One region of the Streptomyces sp. NPDC048171 genome, then DNA from elsewhere that is predicted to be linked to it. Evidence: riboswitches for the same ligand, from Rfam matches in the RefSeq annotation. Region 1 holds a riboswitch; each other region holds the start of a gene.

Region 1 (7,983 bases):
GTGGTGCCGCCCGCCCGGAGCCGGTCCAGCGTGGCGAGCAGCCGCTCCTGGCCGTCGGGATCGAGCCCGGCGGTCGGCTCGTCCAGGATCAGCACCCGCGGCCGCATCGCGACCGCCCCCGCGATCGCCGTCCGCTTGCGCTGCCCGTACGACAGCAGATGGGTCGGCCGGTCGGCCAGCGCCCCGATGTCCAGCGCGGCGAGCGCCTCGCCGACCCGGGACCGGACCTCCGCGTCCGGCAGGCCCAGGTTCAACGGTCCGAAGGACACGTCCTGCCCCACCGAGGCCGCGAAGAGCTGGTCGTCCGGATCCTGCACCACCAACTGCACCGTGCTCCGCAGCCGGGTCAGCCCCTTGCGGTCGTACGCCACCGGCTCCCCGCCGAGCGTCAACGTCCCCGCACGCGGCCTCAGTCCGCCGCTCAGCAGCCGCATCAGCGTGGTCTTGCCGCTGCCGTTGCGGCCGAGCAGCGCCAGCGCCCGCCCCTCGCGCACCGAGAAGTCCAGCCCGGCCAGCACGTCCGGGCCCTCCTCGTAGGCGAAGGCCGCACCCCGCAGGGCGACCAGCGCCTGCGCGGTCGCCTCGCTCGTCCCACTCACGACAACGGCCTTTCCAGTACGAGGGTGAGGGCGGCCAGCGCCGCGAGCAGCGCGCCGCTCGCCGCAGTGAAGGCCACCGAGACGCGGGCCTCGGGCACCAGGACCCGCAGGGTGCCGTCGTAGCCGCGGCCCGCCAGACCGGACTGGAGCCGCGCCGCCCGGTCGAAGGCCCGCACGAACGCCGTGGCGCCGAGCCCGCCCAGTGAACGCCAGGTCGCCGCCCGGGTGGTGTGCCCCAGCCGCGCGGCCTGCGCCTCCCGGACCCGGCGCACCGAGTCCAGCAGCAGGAAACTCATCCGGTACGTCACCAGCGCCACGTCCACGACCGGCGCGGGCACCCCGGCCCGCACCAGCCGGGGCAGCAGGTCCGACATCGGCGTGGTGAACGCGAACAGCAGCACCCCGAGCGAGGCCGCGGAGGTCCGCAGCAGCAGCTCACCGGCGCGCACCGGGCCGCCCTGCGCCACCGTCAGAAACCCGCCCGCGCCCCCGACCTGGACCAGCAGCGGCAGCGCGCCCGTCACACAGAAGCCCAACGGCACCCGGTACGCCCGCCACAGCCGCCGTCCGGGCACCCCCGCCGGGCCGAGCAGCACCGCCAGCGCCGTCACCAGCACCAGCGCCGCGCCCGGCCAGGGCGGCAGCGAGATCGCGAGCACGGTCAGACCGAGACCGAGCACGGCCTTGTCCACGGGGTGGCGGCGGCGCCACCGACTGCTGTGGGCCGCCGCGTCGATCGGCAGCACTCAGTCCCCTGCGGGAGTGTCCCGCAGTGCCGCCGCCGCCCGCTCCTCGCCCTGCCGCCGGCCCCGGCGCACACCGAAGTAGTACGCCAGCACACCCGCGCCGAGCGCGGCCTGCACCGCGAACAGCGCCGACTCGATCTCCCCGGACGGCGGTTCGTACAGCGGCGAGAACCACGGCTCGTAGTCCGGCTCGATCTCCGTGATCGCCGTCTCCGCCTCCGCGTCCGCGCCGGCGAACGGCTCCTCCTTGTGGTCGCCGAGCCCCAGTACCAGCGGCAGCACCGCGAGCGCGGCCACGGCGAGCAGCAGCAGGGCGTTGATCTTCGCGTTGCGGGTCATCGGGCCACCGCCTCCTGCTCGTCGGTCGTGGTCTTGCCCGACCGGGTGAGCAGCACGCCCAGCCGGGTCAGTTCGCCCTTGCTGGACTGCACCAGCAGCCGCATCACGATGACCGTGAGCAGGCCCTCGCTGACCGCGAGCGGGATCTGCGTGACGGCGAAGATGGATCCGAACTTGCCGAGGGCGCCGGTGAATCCACTGCTCGGGTCCGGGAAGGCCAGCGCCAGCTGCACGCTGGTCACGCAGTAGGTGGACAGGTCGGCGACGAACGCGGCGAAGAACACGGCGACCATCAGCGGCACGTCGTAACGGCGCAGCAGCCGGTAGACGCCGTACCCGGCCCAGGGACCGACGATCGCCATCGAGAAGACGTTGGCGCCGAGCGTGGTCAGCCCGCCGTGGGCGAGCAGCAGCGCCTGGAAGAGCAGGGTGATGGTGCCCAGTACCGCCATGATCGGCGGCCGGAAGAGGATGGCGCCCAGACCGGTGCCGGTCGGATGGGAGCAGCTCCCGGTGACCGAGGGCAGTTTCAGGGCGGACAGGACGAACGTGAAGGCACCGGAGGCGCCGAGGAGCAGCGTGCTCTCCGGGTGTTCCCTGACCTCACGGGTGAGTGACCGGACTCCGTGGACGACGAACGGCGCGGACGCGACACCCCAGGCGATCGCGTGCGCCGGTGGCAGAAAGCCCTCGGCTATGTGCATGGCTCAGCAGACCCTCTCCAGCACCTCGTGGATGGACGACGCGCCCTGGCCGGTCTCCTGGCTGACGGGTACCGCTGTCCGTGCAACGCCTTCCCGGGTCACGAGGACCCAGTGGCTGCCCGCGAGGGCCGGAGCCGGACTTCCCGATTCACAGTGGCGAGGGCCGCACCGGCATCACACCGGATTTCCCGTTCACCAAGGCGTGGCGACAGTAGTGCTCCCACGGGGCTGGTGACAAGCAGGCATCCTGCCGCGCCGACCCGGCGGACACGGCTCGGGGCTGCGGAAACGTCAGCCGGACCGGTCCCGTTCCGTGCGCCGGACCACCATGGCGCGGGCCCGCGTGCTGAGCGCGGTCGCGGCGGCGGTGAGGAACACGAAGCTGTAGGCGATCTGGATCAGGGTGACGATCCGGGCGGACTGCCCGCTCGGCGTGATGTCCCCGTACCCGACCGTGGCGAGCGTGACCACCGTGAAGTAGAGCGCGTCGACACGGGTGTGCAGGCCGGTGAACTCGCCGGGCTCCTTGGCGAGGGCGTAGTACGTGGCCGAGAAGATGTGCACGGACAGGATGATGAGCAGGGTGATGACCATGCCGGGCTTGGTCTCGGGCCGGTCCACGAGGACGTGGTGGATCTGCCGGAGCAGCAGCGCGGCCACGAGGGCCAGCAGCAGGGCGCACAGTACCCAGCTCAGCACGGGCCGGTGCGGCCCCAGGTGGTCGAGGGGGAGCAGGAAGTAGGCCACGGCCACGGCCACCGCGACGCAGCCGCGAACGACCCAGGGCCGGGCGGTGTGCCAGCCGGAACGGGTCCGTACGGTGCGGCGCTCCGTCACCCGGTCGTTCCCGTCGTCGGGGCGTGGGCCGCCTCCGGTTGCGTCCGGCGCACCACCTGGGCGACGACGAAGGAGACCACCGACGCGGTCACGATCAGCGGCATCTGGTCGTACGCGTCCCCGCCCGTCAGCAGCACCGCGAGGACCGCGCTGGACAGCGGCAGCCCCGTCACGGCGGCCGCCGCGGCGGAGATGCCGAGGGCGAGGGCGGGGGTCACGCCGAAGCCGGGCAGCCCGGAACAGGCCATCGCCGTCGCCGTGCCCAGCAGCACGGACGGGAAGATCGGACCGCCGCGCAGGCTGCCCAGCGCGATGCCCCACGCCAGCCCCTTGCACGCGACCAGGGCGATCAGCGCGCCCACCGGCCAGGCGTGCGGGTCGGCCGCGAGCTGGGCGAGCGCGGCCTGCCCGGAGAGCGCCGCCTCGGCCGGGGAACGGCCGGTGATCAACGCGTACGCCGCCACGCACACCCCGACCGCCGTGGCGCAGACGACCGTGCGCACGGCCGTGTGCCGCCGGGTCCACGAGACGGTGCGGTGCCCCAGCTCGCGGGCCAGCGTGATGAGCACGGCGATCAGCGCCGCCGTCGGGATGCCCCACAGGAAGTCGCCCACGTCCGGGTTGGCGGCCGGCGGCAGGTCGGGCAGGGCCAGTGCGCCGATCTTCAGGCCGGTCCACTGCCCGAAGCCGGTGAAGACCAGGGAGCCGGTGGCGCTGGCCAGCAGACAGGGCAGCAGCAGGACCACCATCTGCGCCCCGGCCAGGCCCGCGCCCTCCATGAGCAGGACGGCCGCGGCCACCGGACCGCCGAGGATGGTGGAGATGGCGGCCGTGGAGCCGGCCGTCGCGAGGATCGCCCCGGCCCGCTGGTCGCCGCCTGCCCCCGCCCGCCGCCGCACCGCCAGCAGCGCGAGTCCGCTGCCGACCGCCATGAGCGGGGCCTCGGGACCCAGCACCACGCCGAGCGGCAGGGTGGCCAGCGCGGCCAGGACCGCGCCCGGCAGCGCCTTGGGGCCGACGGGCGGCCCGCCCAGACCGTTCACCGGCAGATGCCCGCCGGCGCCCGGCATCCGGGTCACGATCGGCGCGAGGATCAGCCCGGCCAGCACCAGCGCGGGCAGCGGCCACCACCAGGGCGGGGTGTCGTAACCGGCGGCCTCGGGCAGCGAGGTCCACACCCAGTGCTGCAACTGGTGCTGGAGACCGACGAAGAAGAAGCAGGCGAGCGCGATCGGCACGCCCAGCAGCACGCACAGCAGCAACAGCCGCCGGTAGCCGGGGCTCAGCAGCATCTCCCGCAGCGACTGCTCGGCCCGTCCCGGGGCGGCGTTCGCCGGCGCCGGCCGACTCGTCACGTGCCCTCCTTCGTCCGCTCCCGCGGGTGCGGCTCAGTTAACGCGAGGGGGCGCGGGGCCGCATGCGCACGCCGGGGCACCGTTCACCCGTACGGCGGACCCGCGTGGCCGGGGGGCCCGGCGCCCCGCAGGCTCGGAACGACCCGGCGGCGCCGTGCCGGTGCCGGTGGGCCGAGGCCCGTACGGGGGACACGCAGAAAGGACCGCGCACATGAGCCAGCACGCCGAACCCACTCCCGGACGCCCGTCCCACGGCGACGGCACCTGGTCCCAGCGCTCGGCCGGCCGGCCCGGCGGCTGGGCGGCCGGCGGCGTCGTCTTCGCGGGCGTCCTGCTGATGCTGAACGGCGCCCTCGCCGTCCTCCAGGGCATCGCGGCCATCGCCGAGGACGACGTGTACGCCCGCATCGGCACGTATGTCTACGAGATGAGCCTCACCGGCTGGGGCATCGTCCACGTCGTCCTCGGCGCCCTCGTCCTCTTCGTCGGATACGGACTGCTCAAGGGCATGGCCTGGGCGCGGGTCGCGGGCATCGTCATCGCCTCGCTGAGCCTGATCGCGCAGTTCCTGTTCCTGCCGTACGCGCCCGTCTGGTCCGTGATCATGATGGCGATCGACGTGTTCGTCATCTGGGCCCTGGCCAGCCGTCAGGACGCCGAGTCCGGGGTCTGAGCCTCGCCGACCGTGTCGCAGTTGGGCCGAACGGGTGACTTGACGTAAGAATTGGCTGGTGCAGGCAATAACGGCGAGTGGAATGCGGGGGAGCCGGTGAACAGCCACGACGTCACCGATGAGCAGTGGGAGGGGCTCGCCCAGGTCGTTCCGCTGCGCGGACGCGACGCCTGGCCCTCGGCGGTCGGTCACCGGGCGATGCCCGAGGCGGAGACCGAGCGGCGCCGCCGCTTCGTGGTGCTGCGGGTCAACGTGTTCGCGGACGCGCGCGAGGTCGCCGAGACCCTGATGGCGGGCATCCCGGTCCTGCTGGACCTGACCGGCGCCGAGGGCGATGTCGCCAAGCGGGTCCTGGACTTCAGCACCGGCGTCGTCTTCGGACTGGCCAGCGGGATGCACCGGGTCGACCGCAACGTCTTCCTGCTGAGCCCGGCGGGCACCGAGGTCAACGGACTGATGGAGGACGCCGTCGGGGTCCCCGGGGTGTGACGGCGCCGCCCGGCCCCTGACGGCGCCGTCCCCCGATCGTAGGAACGCACTCCGGGCAAAACGGTTCGCCGTACGGGGGAGTACCTACGGTCCGCATATGGCAGCGTCATCCGCGTCGACGGCGTCCGTCGCACCGCTCCCCGGCCGGCCCCGCGTCACGGAGCTGCGGTTGTCCGCCTTCGCGGGGCACCGGCGCGCGGTGCTGCGGCTGGGGCCGCTCACCCTGCTCGCCGGGCCCAGCGGCTGCGGCAAGACCACCGCCCTCAGGGCCTATGACGCCCTGGCCCGGCTCGGCGGCGGCGCGGAACTCGGCGCCGTGTTCCCCGACCCCCTCGCCTGCGTGCCCGAACGGGCCCGGCCCGACGCCCAGCGGCGCCGGGGCTTCCGCATCGGCTGCACGGCCGACGGCGCCGAGGGCCCGGTCCACCTGGACGTCGCCGTGCAGGCGGAGCCCGAACTGCGGGTCGTGGGGGAGCGGCTGTCGGCGGACGGCGTCGTGCTGCTGGAGACGGCCCTGCGCGACCCCGGCCGGCGTGCCGTGCAGGCCGCCTGGCACACGGCCGGTTCGGCGCCGGTGACCCGCGCGCCCCTGCCCGACGACCGGCTCGGCACCCCGCTGCTGCCGCTGCGGGTGGCCGGCAAGACGGACGGGCAGCGCAGGGTGCTGGCGGCCGCCGAGCAGATGGTGGTCGCGCTGCGCTCCGTCTTCGCCTGCGACCCCCGGCCCGGCCGGATGCGGGAGCCCGTACCGACCGGCTCCGGACGCCTGCTGGGCGGCTGCGACAACCTCGCCGACGTTCTGTGGCGCACCCGCACCGAATGCGGTCGGCGGCACGCGCAGTTCGTCGCGGCGGTCCGCACCGGCTGCGCGGGCCCCGTCGCGGACGTACTGGCCGAACCCGCCGTCGGCGGCGTGGTCCGCGCCCTCCTCGACCGGGGTGACGGGGTGCGCACCGGCCTGGCCCGGCTCGGCTACGGCGAACTGCGCTACCTCGCCCTCGCCCTTGTGCTGTTCACCGGGCCCGGGGTGCTGGAGGTCGACCCGGCCGGCGAGGTCCCCGCCGCGCTGCAGACGCTCACCGTCCTCGCCGACGGCCTCGACCGCGGCCTGGACGTGCGCCAGCGAGCCGAACTCCTGCGGCTGGCGGCGCGGATGTGCGATCGTGGCCACATCCGCCTCGTCGGGGCGGTCGCCGACGCCTCGTGGGCGGCGGGGGCGGCCGGCGTCACGGTGGTACACCTGGACCCGTGACCGATCACCCCCAGGACCTCGCCGTACTGCAGCGCAGGCTCGCCGAGTTCGCCGCCGCCCGGCACTGGCAGCCGTACCACACCCCCAAGAACCTCGTCGCGGCGCTCAGCGTGGAGGTCGGCGAACTCGTCGAGATCTTCCAGTGGCTGACGCCCGAGCAGTCGGCCGCCGTCATGGCCGACCCGGACACCGCGCACCGGGTCCGGGACGAGGTCGCCGACGTCCTGGCCTATCTGCTCCAGTTCTGCGAGGTGCTGGGCGTCGATCCGCTGGCCGCGCTGGCGGCGAAGATCGAGCGGAACGAGTCGCGCTTCCCCGTGCCGGACCCGCGGGACGACTGAGCGGCAGGACGGCCGGGTACGGAGGAGCCGACCACTCCGTTATCACTCTCCGAAGTCAAAATCCGGCCAGTTATCGAGATGTTGTCCGAAGATTTCCGCCTTCCTCTGGCTTTTCGCCCCACACGCATTCACTCTGGGTAGTGAGTAGCGGAGTTCGGGCGGACGCGCCGCGCGCGCGTCGCAAACAGACGGGGGCAGCGCATGGACGCTGTGCGGCTCATCGTGACCAGTGGGCGTGCCCTGGCCGCCGGCGGAGAGGTGCCGGACGTCCTGACCGAGGTGTGGCAGGTGCAGGCCCTCGCCCAGGCGATCGGCAGCCGGCTGGCCGTCCACGGCCCACCGGAACTGCGCGGCGAGGCCATCGGCCTGACCGAACTGGCGGGCCGCGGCTGCGGAGTCCTGCACACCCCGGACCTCGCCCCGGGCGAACTGCGCGCCGCCCAGCTCACCGAGCTGGGCGACGCCCGCCAGGCCCTGATGCGCCTGGGCACCCTGCTCGGCGAGACCGGCATAGCCCTGGTGGGCATAGCCTGCGCCGCCGACGACGAGGCCACCTACTGGCAGTGCGTGGAGGCGATCGACGCGGCGGACGAATCACGCGACCGGGTCCTGGAGATGCTGCGCAAACTCACCGACCGCGACGCCGGG
Region 2 (7,983 bases), on a different contig from region 1:
GCGCGGAGCGCCGTCCTCCAGGGGTGGTGGTCGGGCGACGGGCGGGCATTACTGGCAGGCCTCGCAGGACTCGGGGTTTTCAAGGGAGCAGGCGACCGCTTCGGGGTCCGGGGTGGCCTGGGCGGGGACGGTGGCGCGGCCGGCGGCACGGGCGATCCTCGTCGCCGGGCGCGAGCGTAGGTAGTACGTGGTCTTCAGGCCCTGCTTCCAGGCGTACGCGTACATCGAGGAGAGCTTCCCGATGGTCGGCGTCTCCAGGAACAGGTTCAGCGACTGGGCCTGGTCGAGGTACGGGGTGCGGGCGGCGGCCATGTCGATCAGGCCGCGCTGCGGGATCTCCCAGGCGGTGCGGTACAGCGCGCGGACGTCCGCGGGGATCCAGGAGAACTCCTGGACCGAGCCGTTGGCCTCGCGCAGCGCCTCGCGGGTGCGGGCGTCCCACACGCCGAGCCGCTTGAGGTCGTTCACCAGGTACGAGTTGACCTGGAGGAACTCGCCGGACAGCGTCTCGCGCTTGAACAGGTTGGACACCTGCGGCTCGATGCACTCGTAGACGCCCGCGATGGAGGCGATGGTGGCGGTCGGCGCGATGGCGAGCAGCAGGGAGTTGCGCAGCCCGGTGGTGGCCATGCGCTCGCGCAGCGCCGCCCAGCGCTCCGGCCAGGTGGTCTCGACGCCGTAGTGGTCGGGGTGCAGCACGCCCCGGGCGGTACGGGTCTTCTCCCAGGCCGGCAGCGGGCCGTTGCGCTCGGCGAGGTCGGTGGACGTCTCGTACGCGGCGAGCATGATCCGCTCGGCGATGCGGGTGGACAGGGCCTTCGCCTCGGGCGAGTCGAAGGGGAGGCGCAGCTGGAAGAAGACGTCCTGGAGACCCATCGCGCCCAGGCCCACCGGGCGCCAGCGGGCGTTGGAGCGGCCCGCCTGCTCGGTCGGGTAGAAGTTGATGTCGACGACCCGGTCCAGGAAGGTGACGGCGGTGCGGACGGTGGCGTCCAGCCGCTCCCAGTCGATGTCGCCCCGGGCCGCGTCGACGAACGCGCCGAGGTTGACCGAGCCCAGGTTGCAGACCGCGGTCTCGCCGTCGTCCGTGACCTCCAGGATCTCCGTGCAGAGGTTGGAGGAGTGGATGACGTTGCCGGGCTCGGCCGTCTGGTTGGCGGTGCGGTTGGCGGTGTCCTTGAAGGTCATCCAGCCGTTGCCGGTCTGCGCGAGGGTGCGCATCATGCGGCCGTACAGTTCGCGGGCGGGCAGGGTCCTGCGGGCGAGCCCGGCGGCCTCGGCCTTGCGGTAGGCCGCGTCGAACTCGGCGCCGTACAGGTCGGTCAGCTCGGGCACGTCGGCGGGCGAGAACAGCGACCACTGGCCGTCGGCGTCCACGCGGCGCATGAACTCGTCCGGGATCCAGTGCGCCAGGTTCAGGTTGTGCGTGCGGCGGGCGTCTTCGCCGGTGTTGTCCCGCAGCTCCAGGAACTCCTCGATGTCCGCGTGCCAGGTCTCCAGGTAGACCGCCGCCGCGCCCTTGCGCCGGCCGCCCTGGTTCACGGCCGCCACCGAGGCGTCCAGCGTCTTCAGGAACGGGACGATGCCGTTGGAGTGCCCGTTGGTGCCCCGGATCAGCGAACCCCGGGAGCGGACGCGGGAGTAGGCGATGCCGATGCCGCCGGCGTGCTTGGAGAGCCGGGCGACCTGGTGGAGGCGGTCGTAGAGGGAGTCCAGCTCGTCCTTGGGGGAGTCGAGGAGGTAGCAGGACGACATCTGGGCGTGCCGGGTGCCCGAGTTGAACAGGGTGGGGGAGGAGGGCAGGTAGTCGAGGTGGCTCATCAGGCCGTAGAGCGCGGTGACCTCGTCCACGGAGCGTGAGGTGTCGTCCTCGGCGAGGCCGGCGGCGACCCGCAGCATGAAGTGCTGGGGCGTTTCGACGACCTTGCGGGTGATCGGGTGCCGCAGCAGGTAGCGGCTGTGCAGGGTGCGCAGCCCGAAGTAGCCGAAGCGGTCGTCGGCGGCCCGGTCGATCGTCGCGTCCAGCCGGTCCGCGTGCTGCCGTACGAACTCGGCGGTGCGGTCGGCGATCAGGCCCTCGCGGTGCCCGGTGGCGACCGACTCGGTGAAGGACGTGACGCCCTGGGAGGCGGCCTCCACGCGGATGCCGATGGTCAGCAGCCGGGCGGCCAGCCGGGAGTAGACCGGGTCCTCGGAGATGAGACCGGCCGCCGCCTCCGTGGCCAGCTCGCGCAGCTCGGCCTCGTCCGCGTGGGCGGACCGGCCGCGCAGCGCGGCGGCGGCGACCCGGCCGGGGTCGGCGTCGGGGAGGTCGGCGGTCAGCTCGGTCAGGGTCCGCAGCAGGGCGGCACCGGGTCCGTCGGACTCCTCGGTCACCGGCATCGCTGAAGTCGTCACCGGGGTCGCTGCGGCCGGATCGGCTGGCGCGATGGTCACGTGGGGGCACTCCCTCGCTCGGCACGGGGCCTGGCGGAGGGCAGGGGGCAGCACACGAGCGCACGCGGCGTCGCGTCCACCGGCCCACTCCACGAGGCCCGGACGTCATGGCACCCGGGCCGGGAGGCCGGGCACACTGTCGGCAGGTCCTCGGACTGAGGCACGCGTGCACGTACGTCCGAGAACGTACGGATACACGCATGTACACCGTTGCGGGACAGTTCCGGATTCACACCGGATTCCCCTGCGACGACAGCGAGCACGAGCATACATCTTGTGCCGGGCTCCGCCAGCACCCCCAGATGTTGTGTCCGCCAGCGTGTCGGGGTGGTGTCAGAGCGTCAGTTCGTAGGTGAGGAGAGTGATGTCGTCCAGCTCCGGCAAGGGGTTCCAGTCGCGGTCCGGGGTGCGGGTGAAGCCCAGGCGCGCGTAGAGGCGGTGGGCGGTGCGCATGGTGGCCTGGGTGGACAGCACGACGCGCACGCAGCCCTCCACGGACCGGGCGCGGTCGACGCAGGCCCGCACGAGCGCCTCGCCGGCCCCGCGTCCGCGTGCCTCGCGGGCGACGGCGAGCATGCGTATCTCGGCCTCACCGGGCCGGGCGATGTCCGCCATGGGCCCGCCGGAGGGCACGAAGGTCACGCCGCCGAGCACCCCGCCGTCCGCCGCGGCGACCAGCACCTCGGCGGCCGCCGCCCGCTTGGCCACGGCGCGCAGCTCGTGCAGGTACGCGTCGTCGTCCCCGAAGTCGAGGAGGCCGTCGCGCAGATAGGCCTGTGCGGTGATCTCGCCGAGGGTGTCGTACTCCTCGGCCGCCGCCCGCCGGATCACGAAGTCCATGACCCCGAGTGTGCCCGACGGGTACGACAACGGGCCGCCGGATTTCTCCGACGGCCCGCTGACGAGGAAGACCTCTGCGAAGGACCTCTACGAAGGACCTAGTGCGAGGTACCCGCCGTGGCCGGCGGCAGTTCGACCTCGACGCCCGGGTCGCCCGCGTCCGCCGTGTAGTCGCTCGGCTTGGTCTCGTCGACGCCGTCGGGCGCCTTGACCGCCCGCAGGACGAAGGTCAGGACCACGGTGACCAGGATGTTCAGCACGAAGGCGGTGAGACCGATGTAACCGATCTCGCCGATGCCGGGGATCTCGTCGGAGGAGCCGCCGAAGTGCTTCTGCGTCGGGGAGGCCACACCGTACGCGGCGACCGTGCCGTAGACCATGCCGACCGCCCAGCCGCCGAGCAGCGCCCAGCGGTGGAACCAGCGCGTGAACAGGCCGCCGACCAGCGCCGGGAAGGTCTGCAGGATCCAGATGCCGCCGAGCAGCTGGAAGTTGATCGCGACCGTCTTGTCCATGCCCAGGACGAAGACCAGCGCGCCCACCTTCACCAGCAGCGACACCAGCTTGGAGACCTTGGTCTCCTGGGCCGGGGTGGCGTCCGGCTTGATGAAGTCCTTGTAGATGTTGCGGGTGAAGAGATTCGCCGCCGCGATCGACATGATCGCCGCCGGCACCAGCGCGCCGATGCCGATGGCCGCGAAGGCCACGCCCGCGAACCAGTCCGGGAACATGTTCTCGAACAGCTGCGGGATCGCCAGCTGCCCGTTCTCCACCTTGACGCCCGCCGCGATCGCCATGAAGCCCAGCAGCGCGAGCAGCCCCAGCATCAGCGAGTACAGCGGCAGGATCGTGGTGTTGCGCCGGATCACCTCACGGCTGCGGGAGGACAGCGTCGCGGTGATCGAGTGCGGGTACATGAAGAGCGCCAGGGCCGAGCCGAGCGCCAGCGTGGCGTACGTCCACTGCCCGCCGTGGTTCGGCACCAGGCCGCCGTTGCCCGACGCGGTGAACTTGTCGTTCGCCGCGGCGAAGATGTCGTCGAAGCCGCCGAGCTTGATCGGGATGTAGATGATCGCCACCGCGATCACGATGTAGATCAGCGTGTCCTTGACGAACGCGATCAGTGCGGGGGCGCGCAGCCCCGACGAGTAGGTGTACGCCGCCAGCACGCCGAACGCGATCAGCAGCGGCAGGTCCTTGATGAACCAGTTGGTGTCCTCGCCGCCGCCGACGCCCATCACGTCCAGCACGGCCTGGATGCCGACCAGCTGGAGCGCGATGTACGGCATCGTCGCGAGGATGCCGGTGACGGCGACCGCCAGCGACAGCCCCTTCGAGCCGAAGCGGCCGCGCACGAAGTCCGAGGTCGTCACGTATCCGTGCTTGTGGGAGACCGACCACAGGCGCGGCAGGAAGGTGAAGATCAGCGGGTAGACGAGGATGGTGTACGGCACCGCGAAGAAGCCGGCCGCGCCCGCCGCGTAGATCGCCGCCGGAACGGCGACGAAGGTGTACGCGGTGTACAGGTCGCCGCCCAGCAGGAACCAGGTGACCCAGGTGCCGAACGAGCGGCCGCCGAGGCCCCACTCGTCGAGGCTGTGCTCGTTCGCGGCCCGGCGCCAGCGGGCGGCCAGGAAGCCCATGGCGGTGACGAGGACGAAGAAGAAGATGAAGACGCCGAGCGCGACGCCGTTCACGCCGTCGTTCATTTGGCCCCGCCTTCCCGGCGGGCGCGCTGGTCACGCTGCCACAGCTGGTACGCGACCACCGTGAGCACGGTGGAGATGAGGACCCACGCCATTTGGTACCAGTAGAAGAACGGTATGCCGATGAAGGTCGGGTCCGTCTTCGCGTACGAACCCACCCAGAGCATGGCGACGAACGGTGCGACTAGGCAGAGGCCGATGACGACGCGCACAGGCGTCACCACCGGGCCTCTGCTCACTTCCGGGGCTTGTGACATGCGGTGGCTCCGTCCCCTCGCTGATCACCTCGTGCAGTGCGCACGAAATGTAGGTGACGGCGTCAGGACAGCGGAAGCCCTCGTCCGCATATCGGTCCTGAACTGCAACTTCGCGGTCGGGAGCGGTATGTTCTGTCCGGTTTGCGCTAGTCCTGGGGGCGCTTCAGGCGGGCCACGAACTTGTACCGGTCGCCCCGGTACACCGACCGCACCCACTCCACCGGCTGGCCGGTGCGGTCCAGGGAGTGCCGGGAGAGCATCAGCATCGGCAGGCCCACGTCGGTGCCGAGCAGGCCGGCCTCGCGCGGGGTGGCCAGCGAGGTCTCGATGGTCTCCTCGGCCTCGGCGAGATGGACGTCGTACACCTCGGCCAGCGCGGTGTAGAGGGACGTGTACTTCACCAGGGACCGGCGCAGCGCGGGGAAGCGCTTCGCCGAGAGGTGGGTGGTCTCGATGGCCATCGGCTCGGCGTTGGCCATGCGCAGCCGCTCGATGCGCAGCACCCGCCCGCCGGCCGTGATGTCGAGGAGCCCGGCGAGCCGGTCGTCGGCGGTGATGTAGCCGATGTCCAGCAGCTGCGAGGTGGGTTCGAGGCCCTGGGCCCGCATGTCCTCGGTGTAGGAGGTGAGTTGCAGCGCCTGCGACACCTTGGGCTTGGCGACGAAGGTGCCCTTGCCCTGGATGCGCTCCAGGCGGCCCTCCACCACCAGTTCCTGGAGGGCCTGGCGCACGGTGGTGCGCGAGGTGTCGAACTCGGCTGCCAGGGTGCGCTCCGGCGGGACCGGCGTGCCCGGTGTCTGTGTCCGGGTCATGTCGAGCAGATGCTTCTTCAGACGGTAGTACTTGGGCACGCGCGCGGTACGGACGGTCGCCCCACCCTCGTTCTCCGCACTGCTGACGTCGGTGCTCATGCTCTGCCTTCCCGGCTCCGGGTGCCGAAGTGACCGGCATTCCTGTCGGTCACGGCTCACATCGTGGCACGGCTTCGCGCCGGGATGGCCCCGCACGCTCCGTGATCCCTTCTGTATACCCCCGGGACCCCCCTTGGTCTAGTCCACAGCAGGGTCGGACGTCGCTGGTACGCGCGTTCGGGACCGTGCCGGCACGTCGTTCGGCGGGTGGTGGTACACCCGCTCCCGGTCCGCCCGATCTGGGGCTTGCGCAATGAAAGGTCCCTGCATATCTCGGTCGCATCACGGACGCGGGGAGCGTGGTTGAACACCCTTGACAGCCCTATTGGTCTGGGCCAAGCTCCCCGTACTGGTCTACACCATTGGTCCAGGTCCCGGCCCCATGGGCGGTCCGCGTCGACGAGCAACCGCGGGGAGGCAGGGGGGTTTTGTGGCATCCCTGAGGAGGGTGGCGTGAAGCGCAAGCTGATAGCCGCGATCGGTATCGCGGGCATGATGGTCTCGATCGCGGCGTGCGGGGGCGACAGCGGCGACGACGGCAAGAAGGCCGGGGCGGACGGCTACGCCGGCGAGACGCTCACCGTGTGGGTGATGGACGGGTCCTCGCCGGACCAGTGGCAGAAGGACGTGGCGGCCGCCTTCGAGAAGAAGACGAAGGCGAAGGTCAAGTTCGAGGTCCAGACGTGGAACGGGATTCAGCAGAAGCTGACGACCGCCCTGTCCGAGGAGAACCCGCCGGACGTCTTCGAGATCGGCAACACCCAGACGCCGGCCTACGCGAAGACCGGTGGTCTCGCCGACCTGGCCGACCTGAAGAGCTCGATCGGCACGGACTGGTCCGAGTCGCTGAACGAGTCCGCCGTCTTCGACGGCAAGCAGTACGCCGCCCCGTGGTTCGTGGTCAACCGCGTGGTGGTCTACAACAAGAAGGTCTGGGCGGACGCGGGCATCAAGGAACTGCCCAAGACCCGCGACGAGTTCTACGCCGACCTCAAGACCATCGGCGACAAGACCGACGCCGAGCCCATCTACCTGCCGGGCCAGAACTGGTACCACTTCGTCGGTCTCGCGATCGGCGAGGGCGCCGAACTGGTCAAGAAGGACGGCGACAAGTACGTCTCCAACCTGGCCGACCCGAAGGTCGCCGCGGCCATGGAGACGTACAAGAAGTTCCAGTCCCTCTCCAAGGCCCCCAAGGACAAGGACGAGGCCACCCCGCAGCAGGGTGAGGTCTTCGCCAAGGGCAAGACCGGCGCCTTCATCGGCATGGGCTGGGAAGCCGGCATCGCGATCGAGACCAACCCGGCGATCGAGAAGGACCTCGGCTACTTCACCATCCCGGGTACGACGGCGGAGAAGCCCGAGGGCGTCTTCCTCGGCGGCTCCAACCTGGCCGTCGCCGCGGGCAGCAAGAAGCAGGAGCTGGCCAAGGAGTTCCTGAAGGTCACGCTCTCCGACGAGTTCGAGGGCGCGCTGGCCAAGGCCAACGGCGTCATCCCGAACAAGGACTCGCTCCAGTCCAACCTGAAGGGCAACGCCGCCGCGGAGGCCGCCGCGCCGGCCGCCGGGGGCGGTGGCACCACGCCGCTGATCCCGGAGTGGGCCGCGGTCGAGAACGCGCCCAACCCGATCAAGACCTACATGACCGCCGTGCTCAACGGCAAGAGCACCGCCGAGGCGGCCAAGCAGGTCGAGGAAGAGTTCAACAAGCGCCTGTCGCAGCAGCAGTAACACCGGGTGTGCCGGGGCGGGGTGGCCGGTGACGGCTCCCGCCCCGGCGACCGTACGCGGGTCGACGTACACAGGTCGAGAAGAGAGAACGCGAGCATGACC
Region 3 (7,983 bases), on a different contig from region 1:
ATGTCCCCGCGCAGGACCTGGGCGACACCGAGCGCCCACAGCGCCCGGGCCCGCGCCGGGCCGGGCGCCCCGGGCAGGGCGAGGGCGTCCTCCAGATAGCCGGCGGCCTCCGGGAGATGGCCGCAGCAGCTCCAGAAGAACCCGAGCAGGCCGGTCAGCTCGACGGCCGCGCGGGAGCGGGTGGTGAGGCAGTGGTCGAGCGCGGCACACAGATCGGCGTGGGCGTCCTCCGTCCACCGGTACCAGCGGGTCTGGTCCGGGCCCAGCCAGCCCGCGTCGGCGAGGCGCGCCTGCTCCAGGAAGAACCGGGCGTGCCGCTCGGACACCTCCCGCGTCTCCCCCAGTTCGTCGAGCCACATCCGCCCGTACTCGCGGACCGTGTCGAGCATGCGGTGCCGGCCGCCTCGCACGGCCACGACCGACCTGCGCTCCAGGCCCTGGAGTGCCGACGCCAGCAGCGGTGGGGTGAGCGGCCCGCCGCCGCAGACGGCGAGCACGGTGTCGCCGTCGACCGGGCCGCGGAAGACCGACAGCCGCGCCCACAGCAGGCGCTCCGTCGGGGTGCACAGCTCGTGGCTCCAGCCCACGGTGGTGCGCACCGCGCGGTGCCGGGGCGGTCCGGCACTCCGGTCCGCGGCGATGTCCAGGCGGGAGAGCAGCGCCTCCTCGACCTGTTCGATGTTCTGGCCGGCCAGCTGGCCCGCCACCAGCTCCACGGCGAGCGGGATGCCCTGCAGCCACTGGCACAGGCGGCCCGCGGCGAGCAGATCCGTCGTTCCGTCCAGGGCGACGCCGAGCGCGGCGGCGCGGTCGTACAGGAGTCGCACCGCGTCCGTCTCGGCGGGGAGCGGGTCGACCTCCATGACCCGTTCACCGGTCAGCCCGAGCGGCTCCCGGCTGGTCGCCAGCACCGTCAGCCCCGGACTGGCCCGCAGCAGCCGGTCGACCAGGTCGCGGCAGCCGCCCGTGACGTGCTCACAGGAGTCCAGCACCAGGAGGCGTTGCTGGTCGGCCAGCCATCGGCCCAGCGCGTCGACCGGGTCGATCGCCGTGTGGTCGGAGAAGTCGAGCGCGTCCGCGACGGTCGCGGTGAGCAACCGGTCGTCGGGCAGCGGCCAGAGGTCGGCCCACGCGACCGCCCGGCCGCCCGCGTCGTGCACGCGGTCCGCGGCCTGGAGGGCGAGCCGGCTCTTGCCGACCCCGCCCACCCCCGTGAGGGTCACCAGGCGCGGCTCACGCAACGCCTCTTCCAGGCGGTCCAGTTCGTTCGCGCGGCCGACGAAACCGGTCGGTATCTCAGGGAGATTGCTCAGCACGTACCCAGTCTGGCGTGCCGGCCCGCTTTGGAGGAGGGCCTTCGGCCATGGACCACCGGCCGCACACGGCGGAGTCACCCGACCGTGTGACGCCCCAAACCGGGCTCGAAGGCATCCGCCACCGACATCGGGGCATCCGGCACGTACGGCAACTCCACCGGACGGAAACAGAGATGAGAGTGACGACGTGTCGTTTCCCGAACACCCCGCATCTTCCGGCGACGCCCACCAGACGCACCACGACGCCGGCATGAGACGCTCCAACGGCATGGCGGTCGCCGCCCTCGTCCTCGGCATCCTGGCCGTCCTGCTCTTCTGGACCGTCATCGGCGGGGCACTGCTCGGTCTGCTGGCCCTGATCTTCGGCATCATCGGCGCACGCAGGGCACGCGGCGGACGGGCGCCGCGCCGTGGGATGTCCATCGTCGGCGCCGTACTCGGCGCGCTCGGTCTGATCGCCTCCGTGGTGATCATCGCGATCGGTGCGTCCATCCTCAACTCGGACGAGTTCAAGGACTTCGACGACTGCGTCCAGCACGCCGATTCGCAGAGCGAACGGGACGCCTGCGCCGACGACTTCGAGCAGGACGTGAACAACTGACGCGGCCCGCCCGCGACGCGGCCCACCGCGTCAGCGCGGCCGCTCCGTCAGGAGGTCGCCCGGACGCTCGCCGGGCACGAACGTCACCTGGGGCGCGCCCGTACGCGGATGCACGCTCACCTCGCCCACGACCCCGTACACGTCGGCGAGCAGCGACGGCGTGAGCACCTCGGCCGGCGGGCCCGAGGCCACGACCTCCCCCTCGCGCAGGACATGGAGGCGGTCGCAGTAGTACGCGGCCAGGTTGAGGTCGTGCAGTGCGACCAGCACGGTCGCCGGCAGCCGCCGCAGCACGCCGAGGACGTCCAGTTGATGGCGGATGTCGAGGTGGTTGGTCGGCTCGTCGAGGACCAGCAGGGCAGGTCGCTGGGCGAGGGCGCGGGCGATGAGGACCCGCTGGCGCTCGCCGCCGGAGAGCCGGTCGAAGGGGCGCTCGGCCAGCCGGCCGGCGTCCACCGCGGCGAGGGCGTCGTCGATGATGGCGGCGTCCTCCGCCGTGTCGCCGGCCAGCATCCGCTTGTGCGGCGTGCGGCCCATGGCCACGACCTCCCGGACGGCGAGGTCGAAGTCCGCGGCCGAGTCCTGCACCACGGCCGCCACGGTGCGCGCGAGACGCCGCGCGGGCATCGACCAGGTGTCGGCGCCGTCGACGCGGACGGTGCCGGTGTCCGGGCGCAGGACGCGGTAGACGGCCCTCAGCAGGCTGGACTTGCCGCTGCCGTTGGGACCGACCAGACCGATCACCTCGCCCGCCGAGGCGGTCAGCGAGACGTCGCGCACCAGGTGGCGGGCTCCGGCGGTGAGGGTGACGCCCTCGACGGACAGGTCGGTCGCGGCGCTCATGCCCCTCCTCGGTCGGTGCCGCGCCGGGCGTCCCGGCGCATCAGCCACAGGAAGAACGGCCCGCCGCACAGCGCGGTGAGCACGCCGACCGGGATCTCCATGGGCGCGGCGACGGTGCGTGCGGCGATGTCGGCCCAGATCAGGAAGACCGCTCCGGCGAGCGCAGCCGTGGGCAGCACCCTGCGGTGGTCGCCGCCGACGAACAGGCGTACCACGTGCGGGAGGATCAGGCCGACGAAGCCGATCGGGCCGGACGCCGCGACGAGTACGCCGGTGACCAGGGACAGCAGCACGAACATGCGGGCCCTGAAGCGGGCGACGTCCAGGCCCATCGTCGTCGCCGCCTCCTCACCGGCCAGCAGCAGGTTGAGGTTGCGGGCCTGCACCAGGAGCACGCCGATGCCCAGCAGCACCGCCAGCCCCGGCAGCCACAAGGTCTGCCAGTTGACGCCGCCGAGACCGCCCAGGGTCCAGGCGAGCACCGCCCGGGCCTCGTTGCCGCGGTCGGTGGTGAGCAGCAGCAGGTCGAGGACGGCCGTGAGCATCGCCGCGATCGCCACCCCGGACAGGACCAGGCGCGTCGAGGTGATGCGCCCGCCGGTGCGGGCGGTGGCGTACACGATCGCCAGTGCGCCGAGGGCGCCGGCGAACGCGGCGGCGGACAGCGACAGGGGACCGAGGAAGCCGACGCCGAAGACGATGACCGAGACCGCGCCGAGGGAGGCGCCGGAGGAGACGCCGAGCAGGTACGGCTCGGCGAGCGGGTTGCGGACCAGCGCCTGAAGGGCGGTGCCGACCACCGCGAGACCCGCACCGGTCACCGCTCCCAGCAGGACGCGCGGGGCCCGTACGTCGAGGACGATGGTCTCCCGCGCGCGGGACCAGTCGGGGTGGGTGAAGTCGGCGCCCAGGGCGTGCGTCACGATTCCCCAGACCTGGCCGGGCGGCACCTGGACCGAGCCGATGGCCAGTCCGGCCGTCACGGAGGCCACCAGCAGGGCCGCCAGCGCGAGCGACGTCCCCGCCATCGTCGTACGCCCCGCCCGGCGCGACCGGGCGGCCGTCGGGTCCGGTTCGGCTACCGCCTTGGTGGCGGTGCCCGTCACCGGAAGCTCTCGGGGTGCAGTCCGCGGGCGAGGTCCCCGACCGCGTACGCCGACCGGATGCCGACCAGGGTCGCGGTCAGCGGCAGGACGACGAACCGCTTGTTCTTGACGGCGGGGACGTCGGCGAGGGCCGGCTGGGAGAGCAGGAACTTCTTCTTCTGCTCGACGCTGCCGGCTCCGGCGTAGTCGTAGATCGCGATGACCTCGGGCCTGCGCTCGACGACCTGTTCCCAGGAGACGTCGCCGAACACCTCGTCGAGGTCGCCGAAGACGTTCTTGCCGCCGGCCAGCCGGATCAGGTCGGTGCCCAGGCCCTTGCCGCCCGCGGTGAAGGCGCTCTTGTCGCCGCTGTCGTAGACGAAGACCGGCACCTCCGGCTCGCCCTTCACGGCGGCGGACGCCCTGGCGACACGGCTCTGCAGGTCGGCGATCAGCTTGTCGGCCCGGTCGGGGACGCCGAAGACGCTCGCCACCGTACGGATCTCGGCGTAGGTGTCCTTCATCGTCACCCGCTTCTCGCCGCAGTACTCGCGGTTGAGGTAGGTGTCGATGCCCGCGTCGGCGAACGCCTTGCGGGAGCGGCCCTCGTTCTCGGCGAAGGCACTGCCGTAGCCGCCGTAGACGAGGTCGGGCTCGGTGTCCAGGATCTTCTCGAACGACGGTTCCCGCTCGGCGAGTTCGGGTATCGCCTCGTAGTCCTTCCGCAACTCCGGCAGGACGGCCGAGTCGGGGAAGGCGGTGCCGACCATGCGGTCCTTCAGACCGAGCGCGAGCATCAGCTCCGCGGGGTGCTGATGGATGGTGACCACCCGGGACGGCGGCTTGTCGTACGTCGTCCTCACACCGCAGTTGTCGACGGTGACGGGGAATCCCGCGGGGGACGACGCCGATGCGGATCCGTCCTGGCCGGAGTCGTCGGCGCCGCCGGACGAGCCGCACCCGGCGGTCACCAGGGCCGCCGACAGGGCGAGCGCCGCGGCCGTGGCGCGCAGGCTCCGGCGGCGTCGGGCAGGGGAGAACAGGGCTGACACGTAAGCCTCCTGGGGAGTCCGCGCTCCTCGGATCGGGCCCGCGACAGGCCAGTGTCCTGACTCCCGGGCCGACGGCCCCCGGCTGCCCGCCCGGTGGGCGCGGGGGCAGGTCGAGGGCGTGATGCCCGGTCACAGTGGCGGGACCGTGCCGGATTCGCACCGGCTTCCTGTCTCCCGTCGCGGCTATGACCTGGCGATATTACGTTCCTTTGGACCGGGCGCAAAGCGCGGGTGCTCAGCGGGCACGCGGTGCCCGTGCACGGCGAGGGGCCCCGCTGACAGCCGCGGGGCCGGGATGCGAGGATGCCCGGAGCAATTGGGCGACGGCGGCCCGAGGAAGCCGGTGCGAATCCGGCGCGGTCCCGCCACTGTGATCGGCGAGCGAGCCCCCACACGACCACTGCCCGCACGGGTGGGAAGGGGTGGGGCGAGCGACGACCCGAGAGCCAGGAGACTCACGCGGTCGCCTCCTCGACGGACCACCGGGGCGGATCTCCCCGGGGAGAGGGACGATGCCGTATGCCCGCCCACGCCGGCCCGAACGAAGCGACGCCCGGCGCACCTACGGACCCGACGCCCTCACGCGTCGTCGTCTGCCGGGACTGCTGCTGCGGCACCCCGAAGATCATCGGCGTCGACCACGCGGCGCAGACGGCGCGGCTGCGGGCCCGGGTGCCCGTGCGGGTGTCGGACTGCCTCGACGTGTGCGAACAGGCCAACGTGATCGTCGTCCAGCCCTCCGCGGCGGGCCGCGCCGCCGGCGCCCGTCCGGTCTGGCTCGGACTGGTCAACGACCCCGACGCCACCGAGGACATCGCCGACTGGGTCCGCGCCGGCGGTCCCGGCGTCGCACCGCGGCCCGACATCCTCGACCTGTACGCCATCACGCCCCCGCGACGGGGCCCGTCCGCCTGACTCGGCGCTCACGAGGAGATACCGGTGTCCGGAAAGGTTCAGGCGCCGCCCGCCGACGTCACCGCCGCCCTGCACGACGTGGCCGCCCTCGGGGGCTTCTTCGTCCTGCGCGTCGGGGGTGCGGATGCGGGCTGGCATCCGGTCGGCCACTCCTACGCGCGGGGTTTCACCGACCTCGCCGAGGCCGTCGCGCACCGCCACCGCGCGCCCGAAGCGCGGATCGGCGTGTCCATCGCCCACCTGGGTCACGCGGCACGCCTCTGGTCGCCCGCCCTGGCCTGCGCACTCCTGCACGGCATCGTCCTCGACCTGAGCCGGCTGGAGCGGGCCGACGACGGCCCGGCCCTGCGCATGCCCCACCCCGCCGGCCTGCGCGGCGGGACGGCACGGCCGTCTCCCGCCCTCGCGCTGTACCGGCAGGTGACGGCCCACCTGGAAGCGCTGGCCGAAGGGCTCCGCGTCAAGGTCGCCCCACGACTGCTGGACGGCAACGCCGCCTCGGCGCTCGTCGAGGCGGCCCGCGCCCTGCTGGCGGCGCACCCCGCACTCCGCGAGCCGCTCACCGGCCTCACCACCGAGCTGCTGAACACCGGACGGCTCGTGGGCACCGGAGAGATCACCGGACCGGATCTCACGTTCCGGCGCCGCAGTTGCTGTCTCTACTACCGCGCGCCGAACGGCTCGAAGTGCGGCGACTGCTGCCTGGCGGACTGAGGGGGGCGGTCAGAGGCCGTCCGGGTCAAGGGCGTTCAGGGACTGCTCGGTCCAGATGACCTTGCCCTGCGCGTGGTACCGGGTGCCCCAGCGCCGGGCGCACTGGGCGACGAGGAACAGGCCGCGGCCTCCCTCGTCGGTGGTGGCTGCCATGCGCAGGTGGGGTGCCGTGCTGCTGCCGTCGGAGACCTCGCAGATCAGACTGCGGTCGAGCAGCAGCCGGACGCGCACCGGTTCGGCAGCGTGCCGGATGGCGTTGGTGACCAGCTCGCTGAGGATCAGCTCGGTGGTGAACGCCGTCTCCTCGAGCCCCCACTCGGTGAGCCGGCGCGTTGCGTCGGCCCGGACGCCGGCGACGGCCGCGGGGTCGCGCGGCACGTGCCACTCGGCGACCCGGTCGGCGGGGAAGGCCCGGGTCCGGGCCACCAGGAGGACGATGTCGTCGTCGGGCCGGTCGGGGAGCAGCGCGTCCAGCAGCACGGCACAGGTCTCGTCCGGCGTCCGGTCCGCGCTGGTGAGCCGCCTGCGGAGCAGCTCGAGGCCCGCCTCGATGTCCCGGCCCCGGCCCGTCACCAGTCCGTTGGTGAACAGGACGAGCCGGCTGCCCTCGGGAAGCCGGAACTCGGCCGGGGTGAAGGGCAGGCCGCCGAGGCCCAGCGGAGGGCCGGGTGGCAGCTCGGGGAAGTCCACGCCGCCGTCCGGGCGGACGACGGCCGGCGGCGGGTGCCCGGCGCGGGCCATGGTGCAGTCACCCGAGACCGGGTCGTACACGGCGTAGAGACAGGTCGCACCGACGATGTCCGAACCGCTGCTCGTCTCGGTGCGGTCCCGGTCGAGGCCGGTCACCAGTTCGTCGAGGTGGCCGAGGAGTTCGTCGGGAGCCATGTCGAGACCGGCGAAGTTCTGCACGGCGGTCCGCAGCCGTCCCATGGTGGCCGCGGCGTGCAGACCGTGACCGGCCACGTCGCCCACCACGAGGGCGACCCGAGCGCCTGACAGCGGGATCACGTCGAACCAGTCGCCGCCCACGCCCGCCTGCGCCGGCAGATAGCGGTAGGCGACGTCGAGGGCGTTCTGCACCGGCAGTCCGTGCGGCAGCAGGCTGCGCTGCAGAGCCACCGCGACGGTGTGCTCGCGGTGGTAGCGCCTCGCGTTGTCGATGGCGACCGCGGCCCGCGACGCCAGTTCCTCGGTGATGGACAGGTCCTCCCGGGTGAACGGTTCGGAGCCCGCACCGCGCCAGAAGTTGGCCACGCCGAGCGCGATGCCCCGGGCGCGCAGGGGAACGGAGACCAGGGAGTGGATGCCGTAGGCCAGGACCCTGGGCGCGCGGTCGGGATCCTGCAGCTGCCAGCCGGCCTCCGCGCTCAGGTCCGCGACGAGCACGGCGTGTCCGGAGGCGAGGCCCGTCGTCGCGGGAGTACCGGGGCGAATGGTCATCGCCTCGCCGACCGGGA
Region 4 (4,320 bases), on a different contig from region 1:
GCCGACGGCACCGGCCGGCGGCCGGTGCCGTACCGGGCGTCAGCCGATGACGGCCTCCCAGGTGTCGACCGCGAAGTGGACGGTCATGCCGTTGCGGCCGTAGAGGCGCGGTGCGCCGGTGGCGTTGGCCGTGTCGACCCCGAGGCCCACCGTGTCCCGGCCCCGCGCGGCGAAGTGCGCGAAGGCGTGCCGCAGGAGGAATCCGCCCAGGCCCCTCCCCCGTGCCTCGCCCAGCACGCCGAGGGCGCGGATCCAGCCCATGGCCTCGCGGTCGTCCCGGGCCAGCAGGAAACCGGCGTCCCCCAGGTCGTCGGTGGCGGCGATCCACACCAGGGACCAGTCGAGCCCCTCGGCGTCGATGTCGCTGAGCCAGAGCCGGTAGGGGCGCGGCTGGAAGTCGAAGTGCCCGGCGAACGCCTGCTGGTACAGCTCGTGCACCCGGACCCGGTCCGCCTCCGTCGCGCAGGCGCGCACGCTCACCCCGGCCGGGGCACGCGGCGGCAGGTCGGCCGCGGGGTCCACCGCCCGGCGCAGGACGTGGTGGGACCGGACGACCCGCCAGCCCCGCTCCGCGAGGAGCGCGGTGTCGGTCGTGGGCCGGGCGTTGAGATGCAGGTGGACGACGGCCCGAGCGGCCCCGTTGGCCCGTGCCTTGGCAGGGGCGCGGTCCTCCATGGCGGCCAGCAGCCGCAGGCCGGTGTCCTGGTGGCCGGGGAGCACGTAGTGGTCGATGTCCACGCGCTCGCCGCCGGACTCGTCCCACAACAGCCCGTACGCCACCAGCAGGCCGCCGTCGAAGGCGAGCCACGAGTCCCGGCTCAGATCCGTCTCGGGATGCTTCAGGTCGGCCTCGACGGTGTGCTGGTCGGTCTCGGGGCGGCCGATCTCGATCCGGTCGATCTCGTTGAGGAGCTGGGTGATGGCGGGCGCGTCGGCAAGGGTGGCCGGCCGCAGTTCGGCGGTGGACATGAGAGCAGAATCGAGGGCGCCGGCGGGCGCCCGCAACGGAATTTCCGCCCTGCACGCCGCTGAGGACCGTCCGGACGCGGATGGGGCGCGACGGGTGGACGTAGGTCCGCGAACCGCGGGCATACGGGTGTCCTGAGGGCCTTCTCCGTCGCCGACCCACGGGAGTCTCCTGTGACACCGAGCCTGCGCACCGCACGCGGGTGCCGTGCCGCCGCCGTTCTCCTGCTCGCCGCCGCCTGGTACGGGGGCAGCCACCACCCCTGGCTCGCCCTGCCCGGGCTCTACGCCGCGGGGGTCATGGCCTGGTGCGCGGCCCGGGAGGGGGCCGAGCACCGGCGCAGGACCGTTCTGGCACGCCGGGCCGAACTCCTGGCCCGTCCGCCTCATCGGCAGCCGGTCGGTCTCGCCCCGTGCTGCGCCTTCTGGCGGCACTCCGACGGCGCCGTGCACGGCCCGGAGTGCACCCGCCCCGCCGCAGCCCGCGTCCCCGTGAGCGCCGACTGCTGCGAGGTGTGGTGGACCTCGCTGGGCTCGGCCCACGACACGGCCTGCCCGCGGCACGCCGTCGCGCCCGAGCGGGACCGCAGCGACTGGGCCCAGCAGTAGTCCGCCGGCGGTGTGTCCCGTCGCACCGTCCGCATGCCGGACGCGTCCGGCCGATTCCGGGGTGGTCCCCGGTAGGGTGAACGGTGCAGCTGGTTCGCCCCGTCCGCCAGGCGGGGTGTCGTAAGAGGGAACCCGGTGGGAATCCGGGACTGCCCCGCAGCGGTGAGCGGGAACGACCGCCGTCATACGCACTGGGTCCGACGTACCGGGCCCGGGAAGCGACGGCCAGTAGGTGTCCTCCGGACGGAGGGCGTGCCCGCGAGTCCGAAGACCTGCCAACTGCCCGCGTGCGGACCGTTCCGCGCGCGGACATCCCGGTGACCTCGAGGGCGGGTCGGCGTGCACCAGACGGAACGGCCGTGCCTTTGCCGCGCGGGGTCGTCACCGTCCGGCTGTCAGCCACACCTTCGCGCTCTCGTCCCGTCCCCGGGATCTCAGGGACTCATCTCGCGAAGGAGATCTCCGTGACAGCGAAGTCCGCAGCCGCGGCAGCACGGGCCACCGTGTACGGCTACCCCCGCCAGGGTCAGAACCGTGAACTGAAGAAGGCCGTCGAGGGCTACTGGAAGGGCCGCGTCACCGCCGACGCCCTCCACGCCACCGCCGCCGAACTCCGGCGCGACAACCGGCGGCAGCTCACCGACGCCGGCATCCACGAGGTGCCCACCGGTGATTTCTCGTACTACGACCACGTCCTCGACACCACCGTCATGGTCGGCGCGATTCCGGAACGGCACCGCGCCGCCGTCGTCGCCGACGCGACGGACGGCTACTTCGCGATGGCCCGCGGCACCCAGGACGTGGCGCCGCTGGAGATGACCAAGTGGTTCGACACGAACTACCACTACCTCGTCCCCGAACTCGGTCCCGGCACCGTCTTCACGGCCGACTCCACCAAGCAGGTCGCCGAGCTGAAGGAAGCCCTCGCCGAGGGCCTCACCGCCCGTCCGGTCCTGGTCGGCCCCGTCACGTACCTGCTGCTCGCCAAGCCCGCTCCCGGCGTGCCCGCGGACTTCGAGCCGCTCACGCTCCTGGACCGGCTGCTTCCCGTGTACGCCGAGGTCCTCGCCGACCTGCGTGCGGCCGGCGCCGAATGGGTCCAGCTCGACGAACCCGCCCTGGTCCAGGACCGCACCCCGGCCGAGCTGAATGCCGCGGAGCGCGCCTTCCGTGATCTCGGCGCCCTGTCCGACCGTCCGAAGCTGCTGGTCGCCTCGTACTTCGACCGGCTCGGCGACGCCCTGCCGATGCTGGCCAAGGCACCGGTGGACGGGCTGGCGCTGGACTTCACCGAGGCCGCCGCCGCCAACCTCGACGCGCTCGCCGCCGTCGGTGGACTGCCCGGCAAGCGCCTGGTCGCCGGTGTGGTCAACGGCCGCAACATCTGGATCAACGATCTGCAGAAGTCCCTGACCACACTCGGCACCCTGCTCGGGCTCGCCGACCGTGTAGACGTCTCCGCCTCCTGCTCCCTGCTGCACGTCCCGCTGGACGCGGCCCTCGAGCGGGACATCGACCCGCAGATCCTGCGCTGGCTCGCGTTCGCCCGGCAGAAGACCTCCGAGATCGCCACGCTCGCCAAGGGCCTCGCCCAGGGCACCGACGGCATCACCGGCGAACTCGCCGCCAACCGCGCCGACCTCGCCTCCCGGGCCACCTCACCCATCACCCGCGACCCTGCCGTCCGCTCCCGTGCGGAGGCCGTGACCAGCGCCGACACCCGCCGTTCCCAGCCGTACGCCGAACGGGCCGCGGCCCAGCGCGCCCACCTCCGGCTGCCCCTGCTGCCGACCACCACCATCGGCTCGTTCCCGCAGACCACCGAGCTGCGCACCGCACGCGCCGACCTGCGCGCCGGGCGCCTGGACGAGGCCGGTTACGAGGAGCGCATCAGGTCGGAGATCCAGGAGGTCATCTCCTTCCAGGAGAAGACCGGAATCGACGTCCTGGTGCACGGCGAGCCCGAGCGCAACGACATGGTCCAGTACTTCGCCGAGCAGCTGACCGGCTACCTCGCCACCCAGCACGGCTGGGTCCAGTCGTACGGCACCCGCTACGTCCGTCCGCCGGTCCTGGCCGGTGACATCTCCCGCCCGCAGCCGATGACGGTGCGCTGGACGAACTACGCCCAGTCCCTGAGCGACCGCCCGGTCAAGGGCATGCTCACCGGGCCGGTCACCATGCTCGCCTGGTCCTTCGTCCGCGACGACCAGCCCCTCGGCGACACCGCCCGGCAGGTCGCCCTCGCCCTGCGCGACGAGGTGAACGACCTGCAGGCCGCCGGCACCTCGGTCATCCAGGTGGACGAGCCCGCACTGCGCGAGACGCTGCCCCTGAGGGCCGCCGACCACGCCACCTATCTGGCGTGGGCGACCGAGGCGTTCCGGCTCAGCACGAGCGGGGTGCGTCCGGACACCCAGATCCACACCCACATGTGCTACGCGGAGTTCGGCGACATCGTCCAGGCCATCGACGACCTCGACGCCGACGTCATCAGTCTGGAGGCAGCCCGCAGCCACATGCAGGTCGCCCGGGAACTGGCCGCCCACGGCTACCCTCGCGAGGCCGGACCGGGCGTCTACGACATCCACTCCCCGCGTGTCCCGAGCGCCGACGAGGCCGCCGACCTCCTGCGTACGGGCCTGAAGGCCATCCCGGCCGAGCGGCTCTGGGTCAACCCCGACTGCGGACTGAAGACCCGTGGCTGGCCCGAGACCCGTGCGTCGCTGGAGAACCTGGTCGCCG

The links. A riboswitch is a leader RNA that binds a small molecule or an ion and turns the genes downstream of it on or off. The one in region 1 is predicted to bind cobalamin.
Region 2: it holds a riboswitch for cobalamin, as region 1 does, so the genes downstream of both, ACGF3J_RS07150 (ribonucleoside-diphosphate reductase subunit alpha) here and ACGF3J_RS10905 (energy-coupling factor ABC transporter permease) in region 1, are expected to answer to the same signal.
Region 3: it holds a riboswitch for cobalamin, as region 1 does, so the genes downstream of both, ACGF3J_RS30970 (ABC transporter substrate-binding protein) here and ACGF3J_RS10905 (energy-coupling factor ABC transporter permease) in region 1, are expected to answer to the same signal.
Region 4: it holds a riboswitch for cobalamin, as region 1 does, so the genes downstream of both, metE (5-methyltetrahydropteroyltriglutamate--homocysteine S-methyltransferase) here and ACGF3J_RS10905 (energy-coupling factor ABC transporter permease) in region 1, are expected to answer to the same signal.

The regions. Positions count from the first base shown of each region.
Region 1 covers NZ_JBIDAU010000003.1:489,596-497,578, reverse strand. Annotated here, with positions in the region: gene ACGF3J_RS10920 (ATP-binding cassette domain-containing protein) at 1-599, opposite strand, end outside; gene cbiQ (cobalt ECF transporter T component CbiQ) at 596-1,345, opposite strand; gene ACGF3J_RS10910 (energy-coupling factor ABC transporter substrate-binding protein) at 1,346-1,684, opposite strand; gene ACGF3J_RS10905 (energy-coupling factor ABC transporter permease) at 1,681-2,388, opposite strand; cobalamin riboswitch at 2,418-2,603, opposite strand; gene ACGF3J_RS10900 (potassium channel family protein) at 2,680-3,225, opposite strand; gene ACGF3J_RS10895 (chloride channel protein) at 3,222-4,517, opposite strand; gene ACGF3J_RS10890 (hypothetical protein) at 4,792-5,253, shown strand; gene ACGF3J_RS10885 (cell division protein SepF) at 5,350-5,742, shown strand; gene ACGF3J_RS10880 (ATP-binding protein) at 5,840-6,994, shown strand; gene ACGF3J_RS10875 (nucleotide pyrophosphohydrolase) at 6,991-7,335, shown strand; gene ACGF3J_RS10870 (DUF6099 family protein) at 7,537-7,983, shown strand, end outside.
Region 2 covers NZ_JBIDAU010000002.1:597,961-605,943, forward strand. Annotated here, with positions in the region: gene ACGF3J_RS07150 (ribonucleoside-diphosphate reductase subunit alpha) at 49-2,436, opposite strand; cobalamin riboswitch at 2,560-2,722, opposite strand; gene ACGF3J_RS07155 (GNAT family N-acetyltransferase) at 2,770-3,276, opposite strand; gene mctP (monocarboxylate uptake permease MctP) at 3,375-4,985, opposite strand; gene ACGF3J_RS07165 (DUF3311 domain-containing protein) at 4,982-5,239, opposite strand; gene ACGF3J_RS07170 (GntR family transcriptional regulator) at 5,386-6,150, opposite strand; gene ACGF3J_RS07175 (extracellular solute-binding protein) at 6,604-7,881, shown strand; gene ACGF3J_RS07180 (carbohydrate ABC transporter permease) at 7,978-7,983, shown strand, end outside.
Region 3 covers NZ_JBIDAU010000012.1:132,194-140,176, forward strand. Annotated here, with positions in the region: gene ACGF3J_RS30950 (AAA family ATPase) at 1-1,316, opposite strand, end outside; gene ACGF3J_RS30955 (DUF4190 domain-containing protein) at 1,504-1,917, shown strand; gene ACGF3J_RS30960 (ABC transporter ATP-binding protein) at 1,948-2,760, opposite strand; gene ACGF3J_RS30965 (iron ABC transporter permease) at 2,757-3,866, opposite strand; gene ACGF3J_RS30970 (ABC transporter substrate-binding protein) at 3,863-4,888, opposite strand; cobalamin riboswitch at 4,926-5,106, opposite strand; cobalamin riboswitch at 5,231-5,354, shown strand; gene ACGF3J_RS30975 ((2Fe-2S) ferredoxin domain-containing protein) at 5,417-5,812, shown strand; gene ACGF3J_RS30980 ((2Fe-2S)-binding protein) at 5,837-6,526, shown strand; gene ACGF3J_RS30985 (SpoIIE family protein phosphatase) at 6,536-7,983, opposite strand, start outside.
Region 4 covers NZ_JBIDAU010000007.1:74,911-79,230, forward strand. Annotated here, with positions in the region: gene ACGF3J_RS20375 (GNAT family N-acetyltransferase) at 40-969, opposite strand; gene ACGF3J_RS20380 (hypothetical protein) at 1,141-1,575, shown strand; cobalamin riboswitch at 1,649-1,870, shown strand; gene metE (5-methyltetrahydropteroyltriglutamate--homocysteine S-methyltransferase) at 2,040-4,320, shown strand, end outside.